One region of the Pseudomonas sp. 1152_12 genome, then DNA from elsewhere that is predicted to be linked to it. Evidence: predicted binding sites of a transcription regulator. Region 1 holds the regulator's gene; the other holds the start of a gene.
What was found. Region 1 encodes FliA, which starts transcription of late flagellar genes. Its sites were predicted from a motif close to CTAAAGTTTNNNNNNNNNNNGCCGNTAA; they were not measured.
Positions count from the first base shown of each region.

Region 1 (7,392 bases):
TGCGCATGCAGCTCGAAAGCCTGGCCGGGCGTGGCATCAAGTCGAAAAATTACCTGGTGCTTGCAACCACCAGCCAGAAACAGGTTCTTACCGCTGCCTACCACAGCTACAAGCGTTGCGGCCTCGCCGGTTGCATCCTCACCAAACTCGACGAAACTGCGAGCTTGGGCGAAGTGCTGAGCCTGGCCATCAGTCATGAATTACCGGTTGCTTACCTGACCGACGGGCCGCGGATTCCGGATGATCTGCATCTGCCGCGCCGTCATCAGTTGGTCAGCCGTGCTGTCAGCGTGCAAATGCAAGAAGAGCCTAGCGAGGAAGCGATGGCCGATATGTTCGCCGACCTTTACCACCACCCGGAAAAGCGGGTGGGGTGAGGCAGGATGAACGCCGTGAAATGTACCTACATCGATGGTCTGCAAGCGATTCACGCGGCCAAGTCATGTAGCCTGCGTCTAAGCAAGACAAGGTAAAGAAATAAAATGGGCAGCATGCATCCCGTACAGGTGATCGCGGTGACCGGCGGCAAAGGTGGCGTCGGGAAAACTAACGTGTCAGTGAATTTGTCCCTGGCCCTGGCAGAGCTTGGCCGTCGTGTCATGCTGTTGGATGCTGACCTGGGCCTGGCGAACGTCGACGTTCTGCTGGGGCTGACACCCAAACATACCCTTGCTGATGTAATCGAAGGCCGCTGCGAGCTGCGCGATGTGCTGCTGCAGGGCCCCGGTGGCATTCGTATCGTGCCGGCCGCCTCGGGCACCCAGAGCATGGTGCACCTGAGCCCGGCGCAGCATGCCGGCCTGATCCAGGCGTTCAGTGATATTGGCGACAACCTCGACGTGCTGGTGATCGACACCGCCGCCGGGATTGGCGAGTCGGTGGTCAGCTTCGTCCGCGCAGCGCAGGAAGTATTGCTGGTGGTTTGCGATGAGCCCACTTCGATCACTGATGCCTACGCTCTGATCAAACTGCTTAACCGCGACTACGGCATGAATCGCTTCCGCGTGCTGGCCAACATGGCCCAAAGCCCGCAGGAGGGGCGAAACCTGTTCGCCAAGTTGACCAAAGTCACGGATCGCTTCCTCGATGTTGCCCTACAATACGTAGGTGCAGTTCCCTATGACGAGTGTGTACGCAAGGCTGTGCAAAAGCAGCGTGCAGTCTACGAAGCGTTCCCTCGTTCCAAATGCGCATTGGCGTTCAAGGCTATTGCCCAGAAGGTCGATACTTGGCCGTTGCCCGCAAACCCTAGGGGGCATCTGGAGTTTTTCGTCGAGCGATTGGTGCATCAGACGAGCGCAGGACCGGTGCTATGACAGCCAGCGGCTATAACCTTTACAAAAAGTCGGCACGTGACAGCCAGGGCGAGTTGATCGAGCGCTATGCGCCCTTGGTCAAGCGCATTGCCTACCATTTGTTGGCACGCCTGCCTGCCAGTGTGCAGGTCGAAGACCTGATTCAGGCCGGTATGATCGGTTTGCTTGAAGTCTCGACCAAATACGACGCGAGCAAAGGTGCGAGTTTTGAGACGTACGCGGGTATCCGTATCCGTGGTGCGATGCTCGATGAGGTGCGTAAAGGGGATTGGGCGCCGCGTTCGGTACACCGCAACACGCGCATGGTCAGTGACGCAATTCGCTCAATTGAAGCAAAAACCGGTCGTGACGCTAAAGATCATGAAGTTGCGGCCGAACTCCAATTGAGTCTCGACGATTACTACGGGATTTTGAACGATACCTTGGGCAGCCGCCTGTTCAGTTTCGACGACCTGTTGCAGGACGGCGAACACGAAGGGTTGCACGAGGACGGCGCGAGTGCTCATCTCGAGCCGTCGCGCGATCTGGAAGATGAACGTTTCCAGAGTGCGCTGGCGGAAGCGATAGCCAATTTGCCGGAGCGTGAGCGGTTGGTGTTGGCGCTGTACTACGACGAAGAGCTGAACCTCAAGGAAATCGGTGAGGTCCTGGGGGTCAGCGAATCGCGTGTCAGCCAGTTGCACAGCCAGTGCGCAGCCCGTTTACGGGGGCGATTGGGAGAGTGGCGCGCGCGCTGACAGGCAGTGTGGGGACACTGCAGACGCTACCGCGAACGCTTCAGGTTTTCGCGGGTTCGTACCGTGGTGCCCTGGGCAGTCCTTTTTGTGTAACGCCTGTTGATTGAAATGGCGCGTCCAAGTGCTGGGCGCGTTTAAGACTGCTTGGAGGTCGAATTGGACAAGAACATGAAAATCCTCATCGTTGATGACTTCTCAACGATGCGGCGGATCATAAAAAACCTGTTGCGTGACCTTGGGTTCACAAACACGGTTGAGGCGGATGACGGCATTACGGCGATTCCGATCCTCAACAGCGGGAGCATCGACTTTCTGGTAACTGACTGGAACATGCCGGGCATGACCGGTATCGACTTGTTGCGCCACGTGCGTGCCGACGAAAAATTGCGCAGCCTTCCCGTGTTGATGGTGACCGCCGAAGCCAAGCGTGAACAGATCATCGAAGCCGCCCAAGCTGGGGTAAACGGTTACGTGGTCAAGCCATTCACTGCACAGGCCTTGAAAGAGAAGATTGAAAAAATCTTCGAACGCATCGGTCATTGATGCTGCCACGGGGGAGCTATGGAGCATAAAGAATCATCGCAGGCGGATTTTGAGTCGACCCTGAAAAAGCATGCTCACCAGTTGGTCGAAAGCCTCGAAAAAGGGCAGTTCGGCGACGCCGTGCAGTTAATCCATGAGCTTAACCAGACCCGTGACCGCGGCCTGTACCAGGAAGTGGGCAAGCTCACACGCGAATTGCACAGTGCGATCGTCAATTTCCAGATTGACCCGCATATGCCCCAGGCCGAAGAGATTTCGCAGATCACCGATGCCACCGAACGCCTGTCGTACGTGGTCAGGCTGACTGAGGCGGCGGCTAACCGCACCATGGACCTGGTGGAAAACGCCACGCCGCTGGTCAATGGCATGGCCACTGAGGCGCAGGCTTTGAGCGTTGACTGGGGCCGCTTTATGCGTCGGGAAGTCGGGGCCGAAGAGTTTCGTGAATTGGCCCGTCGAGTCGAAGGTTTTCTGTCGCGCAGCGAACAGGAAAATCGCACGGTTGCCAGCAACCTCAATGACATTCTGCTCGCCCAGGATTACCAGGACCTCACCGGTCAGGTGATCAAGCGCGTGACCCAGTTGGTCACTGAAGTGGAAAGCAACCTGCTCAAACTGGTGCTCATGGCCGGCCAAGTTGATCGTTTTGCCGGCATCGAACATGACCGTGAGGCGATCCTCTCGGAAAAAGATCCACAAAAACATCTCGCCAAGGGTGAAGGTCCGCAGATTCATGCCGATAAACGTGAAGACGTTATGTCAGGTCAGGATGACGTAGATGACCTGTTATCCAGTTTAGGCTTCTAAGGAGCACCCACATGAGCTTCGGCGCCGATGAAGAAATCCTTCAGGATTTCCTTGTAGAGGCCGGCGAAATTTTAGAGCAGCTGTCCGAACAACTGGTTGAGCTGGAAAGCCGACCGGATGATGCGAACCTGCTCAATGCAATTTTTCGCGGTTTTCACACTGTAAAAGGGGGCGCCGGCTTCCTCCAGCTCCATGAGCTGGTGGAGTGCTGTCACATCGCCGAGAACGTGTTCGACATCCTGCGTAAGGGTGAGCGCCACGTCGACTCGGAACTGATGGACGTGATTCTCGAAGCACTGGATGCGGTCAACGGCATGTTCAGTGAAGTGCGCGAACGTGCACCGATCACTGCCGCCACACCGGAACTGCTGGCCGCCCTGGCGCGCCTGGCGGAACCTGCGGACACCGCGGCTGAGCCGGTGGTGGAAGCGGCTCCGGTGGCTGAGCCGGAAGCCGACGTGACCGACAGCGAGTTCGAACAACTGCTCAACTCACTCAGCGCGGTCAAGGCCGAGGCTGAAGCGCCGCAAGCGGCTGAAGCGCCTACGCCTGCGTCGGCGCCTGCAACGCCGACGAGCGAAGACATTACCGACGCTGAGTTCGAGTCGTTGCTCGATCAGTTGCACGGCAAAGGCCAGTTCGCTGCTGACGCGGTGGCGCCTGCTGCCACCGAGGCGCAAGCGCCTGCGGCGTCTACCAGCACCGACATTACCGACGACGAATTCGAGGCGTTACTCGACCAACTGCACGGCAAAGGCACGTTTGCAGCTGATGCCTTGCCGGAAGTTGCAGCGACCGCCGTCGCGCCAGCCGCCAGTGCAGCGCCTGCCAGTGCTGCACCGGCCGGTGACGGGCTGATTTCCGATCACGAATTCGAAGCCCTGCTCGACGAACTGCACGGCAAAGGCAAGTTCACCGAGGTGGCCCCGGCCGCTGCGGCGACCGCCACGCCTGTCGAGGCGAAACCCGCGCCGGTCGAAGCCGCGGCACCTGCTGCCGCACCTGCTGCCGCGAAACCCGCTCCTGCCAAACCCGCTCCCGCTCCCGCTCCCGCTCCCGCAGCCGCAGCCGCCCCGGCGCCTGCGCGTGCTGCAGCGGCGCCGGTGGCCGATAAGCCTGCCAGTGAAGCCGAAACCACCGTGCGGGTTGATACCGCACGCCTGGACGACATCATGAACATGGTCGGCGAACTGGTGCTGGTGCGTAACCGCCTGGTGCGCCTGGGCCTGAGCAGTGGTGATGAAGCCATGCAAAAGGCCGTGTCGAACCTTGACGTGGTCACTGCAGACTTGCAGACCGCCGTGATGAAAACGCGGATGCAGCCGATCAAGAAAGTCTTCGGCCGCTTCCCGCGCTTGGTTCGCGACCTGGCGCGCCAGCTCAAGAAAGAGATCAACTTGGAGCTGGTGGGTGAAGAAACCGATCTCGATAAAAACCTTGTCGAGGCCCTGGCCGACCCGCTGGTCCACTTGGTGCGCAACGCCGTCGACCACGGCGTCGAAACCCCGGAAGAACGCGAAGCCTCGGGTAAGTCCCGCAACGGCAAGGTGATTCTGGCGGCCGAGCAAGAAGGCGACCATATCCTGCTGTCGATCACCGATGACGGCAAAGGCATGGACCCGGCGATTCTGCGCAATATCGCGGTCAAGCGTGGCGTGATGGACAAGGACGCCGCCGACCGCCTGACCGACACCGAGTGCTACAACCTGATCTTTGCCCCGGGCTTCTCGACCAAGACCGAGATTTCCGACGTGTCCGGCCGTGGCGTGGGCATGGACGTGGTGAAGACCAAGATCAGCCAGCTCAACGGCTCGATCAATATTTACTCGACCAAGGGCCAGGGCTCCAAAATCGTCATCAAGGTGCCGTTGACCTTGGCGATCATGCCGACCCTGATGGTGATGCTGGGCAACCAGGCGTTCGCTTTCCCACTGGTCAACGTCAACGAGATCTTCCACCTCGACCTGTCGCGCACCAATGTGGTGGACGGCCAGGAAGTGGTGATCGTGCGCGACAAGGCGTTGCCCCTGTTCTACCTCAAGCGCTGGCTGGTGGCATCGGCCAAGCATGAAGAGCAGCACGAAGGCCACGTGGTGATTCTCTCCGTGGGCACTCAGCGGATCGGCTTTGTCGTCGATCAGTTGGTGGGCCAGGAAGAGGTGGTTATCAAGCCTTTGGGCAAAATGCTGCAGGGAACCCCGGGCATGTCGGGTGCGACCATCACCGGTGACGGTCGGATCGCGCTGATTCTCGATGTTCCGAGCATGCTCAAGCGTTACGCCGCACGGCGTATTTGATTTTGGCGGGGCAGGGCGGTATTGCCCGCCCCGCCTAACGGAGTGTTTATGGCAGTCAAGGTCCTGGTGGTGGACGATTCGGGTTTCTTCCGCCGCCGCGTCTCGGAAATTCTTTCCGCCGATCCAACGATTCAGGTGGTCGGCACGGCCACTAACGGCAAAGAGGCGATTGATCAGGCCATTGCCTTGAAGCCGGACGTGATCACTATGGACTACGAGATGCCGATGATGGATGGCATCACGGCAGTTCGGCACATCATGCAGCGCTGCCCGACTCCGGTGTTGATGTTCTCATCGCTGACCCACGAAGGCGCCCGAGTCACTCTGGACGCACTGGATGCCGGTGCGGTGGACTTCCTGCCGAAGAATTTCGAAGACATCTCGCGCAACCCCGAGAAGGTCAAGCAGATGCTGTGCGAGAAGGTGCACAGCATTTCGCGCAGTAACCGTCGCAGCTTGTTCAGTGCGCCGGCGCCTGCACCGGTTGCCGCACCGGCTGCGCCGAGTTCCTCGTTTGCACGCCCGGCACCTGCCCCCGTGGCACGCCCTGCGGCGGCGCCGGTTCGTGCGTCTGCGTCAAGCGCGCATTCGCCGGCACCCAAGCGCAAAGCCTACAAGCTGGTCGCGATTGGCACGTCCACCGGTGGCCCGGTGGCCTTGCAACGGGTGTTGACCCAATTGCCGGCAAACTTCCCGGCGCCGATTGTGCTGATTCAGCACATGCCGGCAGCCTTTACCAAGGCTTTTGCCGAGCGCCTGGACAAGCTGTGCCGCATTACCGTCAAGGAGGCCGAAGATGGCGACATCCTGCGTCCTGGCTTGGCGCTGTTGGCCCCGGGCGGCAAGCAGATGATGGTCGATGGCCGTGGCGCGGTCAAAATCCTGCCGGGTGACGAGCGTCTCAACTACAAGCCATGCGTGGACATCACCTTCGGTTCGGCAGCCAAGTCCTACGGCGACAAAGTTCTGGCGGTGGTGCTCACCGGCATGGGCGCCGACGGCCGTGAAGGCGCGCGCCTGCTCAAGCAGGGCGGCAGCGCAATCTGGGCCCAGGACGAAGCCAGCTGTGTGATCTATGGCATGCCGATGGCCATCGTCAAGGCTGACCTGGCCGACGCCGTCTACAGTCTGGACGACATCGGTAAACATCTGGTGGAGGCCTGCCTCTGATGGATGTCTTGAGCCTGATTGGCATCACCCTGGCGTTTGTCGCGATTATCGGCGGCAACTACCTTGAAGGCGGCCACCTCGGCGCCTTGGCCAACGGCCCGGCTGCGCTGATCGTGATTGGCGGCACTGTGGGCGCTGCGTTGCTGCAGTCGCCCATGAGTTCGTTCAAACGCGCGATGCAGACTCTGATTTGGATTATTTTCCCGCCACGCGTTGACCTGCCCGGTGGCATTGACCGCGTGGTCAATTGGAGCCTTACTGCTCGCAAGGAAGGCCTACTGGGGCTGGAGGGCGTGGCCGATGCCGAGCCCGACAGCTACGCGCGCAAAGGCCTGCAGTTGCTGGTGGACGGCGCCGAACCGGAAGCGATTCGCAGCATCCTGGAGGTGGATTTTCTCACCCAGGAAAGCCGCGACATCAACGCGGCCAAAGTCTTTGAAAGCATGGGTGGCTACGCGCCGACTATCGGCATCATCGGTGCGGTGATGGGCTTGATCCACGTGATGGGTAACCTGGCCGACC
Region 1 is NZ_VXCW01000002.1:404,793-412,184, forward strand. It holds gene flhF (flagellar biosynthesis protein FlhF) at 1-377, shown strand, start outside; gene fleN (flagellar synthesis regulator FleN) at 483-1,316, shown strand; gene fliA (RNA polymerase sigma factor FliA) at 1,313-2,053, shown strand; gene FW764_RS04545 (chemotaxis response regulator CheY) at 2,222-2,596, shown strand; gene FW764_RS04550 (protein phosphatase CheZ) at 2,615-3,403, shown strand; gene FW764_RS04555 (chemotaxis protein CheA) at 3,415-5,700, shown strand; gene FW764_RS04560 (protein-glutamate methylesterase/protein-glutamine glutaminase) at 5,749-6,870, shown strand; gene FW764_RS04565 (flagellar motor protein) at 6,870-7,392, shown strand, end outside.

Region 2 (7,392 bases), on a different contig from region 1:
ACCTGCGGTTTCCCTTGTCTCATGCCTGCTATCACCACCGATCTGCCCGCCCTCGCCCAATCGATCAAAGACTGGGGCCGCGAGCTGGGCTTTCAACAAGTCGGCATCAGCGGCCTGGACCTGGCCGAGCATGAACAGCACCTGCAACGCTGGCTCGACGCGGGCTACCACGGCGAGATGGACTACATGGCCGCCCATGGCAGCAAACGCTCGCACCCCGATGAGCTGGTGCCCGGCACTTTGCGCGTTGTGTCGCTGCGCATGGATTATCTGCCAGGCGACACCCAAATGGCGCAACTGCTGGCCAAGCCAGAGAAAGCCTACATCTCCCGGTACGCCCTGGGCCGCGATTACCACAAGCTGATCCGCAAACGCGTACAACAACTGGCTGACCGCATCCAGGCACAGATCGGCCCGTTCGGCTTTCGCGCGTTTGTCGACAGCGCGCCGGTGCTGGAAAAGGCCATCGCCGAACAAGCGGGCCTCGGCTGGATCGGCAAAAACACCCTGGTGCTCAATCGCAAGGCCGGCAGCTATTTCTTCTTGAGTGAGCTGTTTGTCGATTTACCCTTGCCGGTTGACGCCCCACACAGCACCGAGCACTGCGGCCGCTGCACCGCGTGTTTGGATATCTGCCCCACTAATGCCTTCGTCGGCCCGTACGTGCTGGACGCGCGACGCTGCATTTCCTACCTCACCATCGAACTGAAGACTGCAATCCCTGAAGACCTGCGCCCACTGATCGGCAATCGCGTATTCGGTTGCGATGACTGTCAGATCGTTTGCCCGTGGAATCGTTTCGCCCGCACCACCAATGAGGGCGATTTCAAGCCACGGCACAATCTGGATAACGCCGAGATGGCCGAACTGTTTATGTGGGACGAGGATAAATTCCTCAGCAGCACCGAAGGCTCACCACTACGCCGCGCCGGCTATGAGCGCTGGCTGCGCAACCTGGCCGTGGGCCTGGGCAATGCGCCGTCGAGTATTCCTGTGCTGGAAGCCTTGAAGGCGCGCCGGGATTACCCCTCGGAGCTGGTGCGTGAACATGTGGAATGGGCACTGAACCAGCACGCGGCGCGCTAGTGCACGTCGTCGTTGTAGACGAACTTGGGCATTTCCCAGTGAAAACGAATGGCCAGCAGGCGCAGTAGAAAGCCGCTGAACAAGGTCAGCAGAATCGCCTGCTCGCTGGGCAGTTCCAGGTAAAGGCAGAGCATGTAGAACCACGCAGCCAGGAACGACACGCTGGCGTAAAGCTCACGGCGAAAGATCAGCGGGATGTCGTTGCAGAAGATATCCCGCAGGATGCCGCCGAACACCCCGGTGATCACACCACTGACCGACGCCACCAGCATGCCGTGCCCCATTTCCAGGGCGGTCATGCAGCCGATCAAGGTGAACGCCACCAGGCCCACGGCATCCAGTGCCAGGAACAGCGAGCGCAGGTGGCGCATCAGCGGCGCGATAAAAATCGTCACCAGCGCGGCAATGGAGGTCAGCACCAGGTATTCCGGGTGTTTGACCCACGTCAGCGGGTAATGCCCCAACAGCACATCGCGCACCGAACCACCGCCAAGGGCGGTGACGCAGGCGATCAGCACCACGCCAAACCAATCCATGCCACGCCGCCCGGCGGACAGCGCGCCGGTCATGGCTTCGGCGGTGATGGCGATGAGGTAGAGCATCAACAGCATGATGGCGATCCTTGCAAAGAGGCGCGCAGTCTAATCATTTGGCGATGGCACCAAAAGGGGGCGCTTGGCGAAAGACCGAGGCACACCCTTCGCGAGCATGCCCGCTCCCACATTTGACCGAGTTCCACCTTTGGAATGCAGTCGAATGTGGGAGCGGGCTTGCTCGCGAAGGCGCCAGGCCTGGCACTACATCTTCAAGCCTTGATGAAATGCTTACGGTAATGCTGCAGCTCAGCAATCGACTCGCGGATATCATCCAGCGCCAAATGCGTGCTGCCTTTATGGAAGCTGTCTTTAACTTCCGGTGCCCAGCGCGCGGCCAACTCTTTAAGTGTGGACACATCCAGGTTGCGATAATGGAAGTAGCTTTCCAGCCCTTTCATGTGCGTATAAAGGAAGCGGCGGTCTTGGCAAATGCTGTTGCCACAGATCGGCGACTTGCCCTTGGGCACCCACTTCTCCAGGAAAGCGATAGTTTCAGCCTCGGCTTGCGCCATGCTGACACGGCTGTCGCGCACGCGCTGGGTCAGCCCGGAGTTGCCGTGGGTGCGGGTGTTCCACTCGTCCATGGTGGCGAGTACGGCGTCGCTGTGGTGGATGGCGATCACCGGACCTTCCGCCAAGGTGTTGAGGTTGCTGTCGGTGACAATCGTCGCCATCTCGATGATGACATCGGTGTCGGGGTTCAGACCGGTCATTTCCAGATCGATCCAAATCAGGTTCTGTGGGTTTTGCATGGCTTGATTCTCTTGGCACCTTGGCGTAGCCGCACAGTTTAGCAGGCAGGGGCGTGCTAGACTCGCGACCGTTTTACCTAACCTCTGCATTATCGACACGGAACACCAATGGCCAAACGCCAGCTCAATCGTCGCCAAAACTGGCGCATCGAAAAGATTCAAGGTGAACGCGCCGCTCGCGCCGCCAAACGTGAATCCTCCGCCGTGGAAGCGCTCGAGGGCGGCGACCTGGGCCCCGAACAAACGGGCCTGGTGATCGCGCACTTTGGTGTACAGGTCGAAGTCGAGGCGCTGGAAGGCGAACTCGCAGGCTCTGTTTCCCGTTGCCACTTGCGCGCTAACCTGCCTGCGCTGGTAACCGGCGACAAGGTGGTATGGCGTGCCGGCAACCAGGGCATCGGCGTGATCGTCGCCCAACTGCCGCGCACCACCGAACTGCGCCGCCCTGACAGCCGTGGCCAGCTCAAGCCGGTGGCCGCCAACGTTGACATGATCGTGATCGTGTTTGCGCCGCTGCCCGAGCCGCACGCCAACCTGATCGACCGGTACCTGGTCGCGGCCGAGCATGCTGGCATTCGCCCGCTGTTGCTGCTGAACAAATTCGACCTGATCGACGAGCAAAACGCCCCGGCGCTCAACGCGTTGCTGGCGGTCTACCGCACCCTGGGTTACCCGGTGCTGGAAGTGTCGGCGCATCACGGCAATGGCATGGAACAGTTGCAACAGCAGCTGGACGGGCGCATCAGTGTGTTCGTCGGCCAGTCGGGCGTGGGCAAGTCGTCGCTGGTCAACAGCCTGCTACCGGAAGTCGACACCCGTGTCGGCCCGCTCTCGGAGCTGTCCGGCCAGGGCACCCACACCACCACCACCGCGCGGTTGTTCCACTTCCCCGGTGGCGGTGAACTGATCGACTCCCCAGGTATCCGCGAATTCGGCCTCGGCCACGTCAGCCGCAGCGATGTGGAAGCGGGCTTTATCGAGTTCAACGACCTGATCGGCACCTGCCGCTTCCGCGACTGCAAACATGACCGCGAGCCGGGCTGTGCATTGCTCAAGGCCCTGGAAGATGGCCGCGTGCAGCAGCAGCGGATGAACAGCTATCGGTCGATTATTGCGAGCTTGCCTGAGAGCAGTTACTAAACCGCACTTACAAAAAGGCCGCGATCATCGCGGCCTTTTTGCATGCGGATTACGACCCGGGTGCCGGCGCAGGCGCCGTCGGGTCTTTCACCCCACCATCATCAAACAGGTTCAGCTTCTGGCGCAGCTCATGCGCCGGCAACGGCTCCTGCCCTGGCGGAATGGCGTTCGGGTCGGCCGGCACCTCGCCTGGCGCGCCTTCGCCTTGGGTCGGTGCCGGCGGCGCTGCGCCTTGATCGCCTTCAATCGCTCGCTGGGCCTTTTTGGTCAGCACGACGATATCAATCCGACGGTTGATCGGGTTGAACGGATCTTTAGGATCAAACAGCTGCGAGGAGGCGAAACCCACCACACGTGCCACTTGCGAATCCGGATAGCTGCCCGCTACCAACGCACGGCGAGCAGCGTTGGCGCGGTTGGCCGAGAGTTCCCAGTTGCCGAAGTCGCCCTGGCCCGAATACGGCTTGGCGTCGGTGTGACCGCTGATGCTGATCCTGTTCGGCACGGCTTTGATGGTGTCAGCCATGGCCAGCAGGATATCTTCAAAGTACGGCTTCAAGCGCGCGCTACCGGAATCGAACATCGGCCGGTTGGCGTCGTCGGTGATCTGGATGCGCAAGCCTTCCGGGGTGATTTCGAAGGAAATCTGGTCCTTGAATTTCAGTAGCTGCGGGTTCTCTTCAACCTTGGTCTGCAGTTCCTGCAGTAACAACTCGAGGCGCTCTTTCTCGACCTGATCGGCCATGCTCTCGACGGTGTCGCGCTCAATCGGGATTTTTTCCTGCGGCGCTTCGGTCTTGACCTCGGGGTTGATGGTGCGCTCAGGCGCCAACTGGGGCGAGCCGCCCAGGTCGATCACAAACGGTGTACCGCTTTCCGAGAAGCCAATCGGGTCTTTGAAATAACCGGCGATGGCGATCTTCTGTTCGGGCGTGGCGGTCGACATCAGCCACAGCACCAGGAAGAACGCCATCATCGCCGTCGCAAAGTCGGCGAAGGCGATTTTCCAAGCACCACCATGGTGCCCCGCAGCGAAGCGCTTGACGCGCTTGATGATTATCGGCTGGTTGTTTTCCATGGTTTAGCGACCGCGAACCGCTTGTTCCAGCTCGGAAAAACTTGGGCGATGTTTCGGGTACAGCACCTTGCGCCCGAACTCCACCGCCAGCGATGGCGGCATACCGGACGCCGAAGCCACCAAACACGCCTTGATCGCTTCGTAGAGGTTGACCTCTTCCTTGGCATCGTGGGCCAGACAGGTGGCGAGTGGACCGAAGAAGCCATAGGCCGCGAGAATACCGAAGAAGGTACCGACGAGGGCCGCACCCACGTGCATACCAATAGCCTTTTGGTCGCCTTCGCCCAGGGACGCCATGGTCACGACAATACCGAGTACCGCCGCGACGATACCAAAACCGGGCATGGCGTCGGCAACGCCGGTCACGGCATGCGAAGGGTGCTCCAACTCTTCTTTAAGACTGAAAAGCTCCATGTCGAACAAGCCTTCCAGCTCGTGAGGCGCCATGTTGCCGGAGGACATGATGCGCAGGTAATCACAGATGTAGGCGGTCATGCGCTCATCTTTGAGCACGGCCGGGTACTTGGCGAAAATCGGGCTGGCGGCGGCGTCTTCGATGTCGCCTTCGATAGCCATCATGCCTTCGCGGCGGCTCTTGTTGAGGATCTCGAAGATCAGCCCCAGCACTTCCAGGTAGAAGGTGTGGGAAAAACGCGAACTGAACATGCCCAGCGACTTCTTGATCACGTGCATGGTCATGTAGCCGGGGTTCGCCTGCAGGAACGCACCCAGTGCCGCACCACCAATAATCATCACCTCGAAAGGCTGAATCAGCGCGGCAATTTTACCGTGAGACAGGACGTACCCGCCGAGCACGCTTGCGAAGACGACGATGATGCCGATAATTTTAGCCATAGGGAATTGGTACTTGCGCCGTCGGGTTCATGGACATATTGGGTGCAGCCGAAAACTCTTGTTCTACTTATCGGCAAAACTGCGCCAGACTATAGCCCGTTAAGGCGAAAAGCCAATTCAGCCCGTTCCGGGCGTGTTGAATGCAAGTGATGATCGCGCCCCAATCATGGCAATTGAAACGACAGTCCCAAGTACCAAACCCACCACCCTCGCTGCTTGGATCAAGCGCCTGGACGACGTGCTGCTGCCCGTTCCCCAGACCAGTCACGAGCGTGTGTGCAAAGCCATTCGCGATAGCCGCAGTTCGTTGCGAGATATTGCCGAGCTGATGCAACACAGCCCCGCGCTGGTGCTCAGCGTGATGCGTGAAGCCAATAGCCAGGCCCACGGCAGCCTGTCGGGGCCGGCGGAAAACCTCGAAGTAGCGCTCAACCGCCTGGGCCTTAAACGTGCCGAGGAGTTGTTGGCGCGCCTGCCCTCAGTGCCGGAAAAAGACATTCCCGTGGCCTTGCGCCAACTGCTGCTGGTGAGCCAACACGCCTCCCAGCAAGCCAACGGTTTGTTCGCCAGCCGCCTCGCGCGCCTTTGGCAAGACATTCACTGGGGCAGCCTACTGTTTCTGTCGCCGCTGTGGCCGATGGCCGTTGCGTACCCCAAGCTTCTGGAAGAATGGGAACTGCGCGTTATCCACAAAGGCCAATCGGCACGCAAGGTTGAGCAGGAACTGTTCGGTGTGCGGCTGTTGGAGTTGTGCCTCGGTTTGACCGAAACCTGGCACCTGCCGATCTGGGTCTCCCAGGGCTACAACCTGCTGTTGAGCGAGCAGCGCCTGCTGGTGAAGGCGCTGCGCATCGCCCGTGAAGACGACGCGCTGCGCCACCAGCAATTGCTCGACGCCGAACCTAACCTGCGCCGCTGGTTGAACCAGCCGGCGAACACTGTGCTGCTGGCTAATGGCCTGGCGATGTCGGCCCAAGAGTCCTGGACTTGCCCGCACACCGAGCGCTGGCAATACCTGACCGCGCTGTACCTGCAAGACCCCTTGAGCGATGTGCAGCAACAGGCTCACCAGCAAGCAGTGACCAGCGCGCGCACGACGCTGATGCCTGACCTCTGGCACCCCGCGTTGTCGCTGATCTGGCCGTGGCACGTACACAAAATCCATCGCGGCCTGTTGCCAGCAGCACCGCCCACTGCCGAAGCACTGGCGGTATGGCGCAAACGCTGCACCGAGTTGCTGGTAGAACCAAGCCGTTTTGCCAATGCCATGCACCTGACCACCTGCGCCAGGGAAGCCTTGGTCGCCAGCGGCATGCAACGGGTGTTGTTGTTTATGGCGGACCGCGCCTTGAGCACCCTGCGCGTGCATCAAGCCGACGGCTTGCCCAAAGACGCCGCCAACCTGAGCCTGGATGTGGTCAACAGCACGCTGCTGCAGCGTCTGCTGGAAAAGTCTGCCCAAGTACGCCTCACGCCGGACAATCACGCGCAGTTCTCGGCTTTACTGCCGCCGATCCTGCGCCGTCTGTTCAACGGTGAACACCTGTTGCTGCGCTCCCTGAGCTGCAACGGCAAAGTGGTGATGCTGATGATCGCCGACCAGGGCGGCGGGCCGTTCTCGGAAACCACCGTGCAGGCCTTCGGCAAAACCGCTCAATGCATCGAGAAAGCGCTGCACAGCTTTACCAACCGCAGCGCTTGATGCTTGCGCTACAATCGCCCTCTTTTATCACCAACATTTGTGCCCAGGAGACCTCACATGCCTGACTTCTCTGGCTTGCCGCTGGTGATCGAATCCAGCGACCTGCTCGGTCAACTGGATGCCGAACACCTGATTTTGGTGGACCTCACCAGTGCCGCCCGCTACGCCGAAGGGCATATCCCC
Region 2 is NZ_VXCW01000004.1:190,584-197,975, forward strand. It holds gene queG (tRNA epoxyqueuosine(34) reductase QueG) at 22-1,086, shown strand; gene FW764_RS08770 (trimeric intracellular cation channel family protein) at 1,083-1,700, opposite strand; gene orn (oligoribonuclease) at 1,892-2,434, opposite strand; gene rsgA (small ribosomal subunit biogenesis GTPase RsgA) at 2,543-3,574, shown strand; gene motB (flagellar motor protein MotB) at 3,624-4,652, opposite strand; gene motA (flagellar motor stator protein MotA) at 4,656-5,507, opposite strand; gene FW764_RS08795 (HDOD domain-containing protein) at 5,674-7,209, shown strand; gene rhdA (thiosulfate sulfurtransferase) at 7,267-7,392, shown strand, end outside.
Region 2: the regulator FliA is predicted to act here: its motif matches at 5,575-5,602, upstream of motA (flagellar motor stator protein MotA).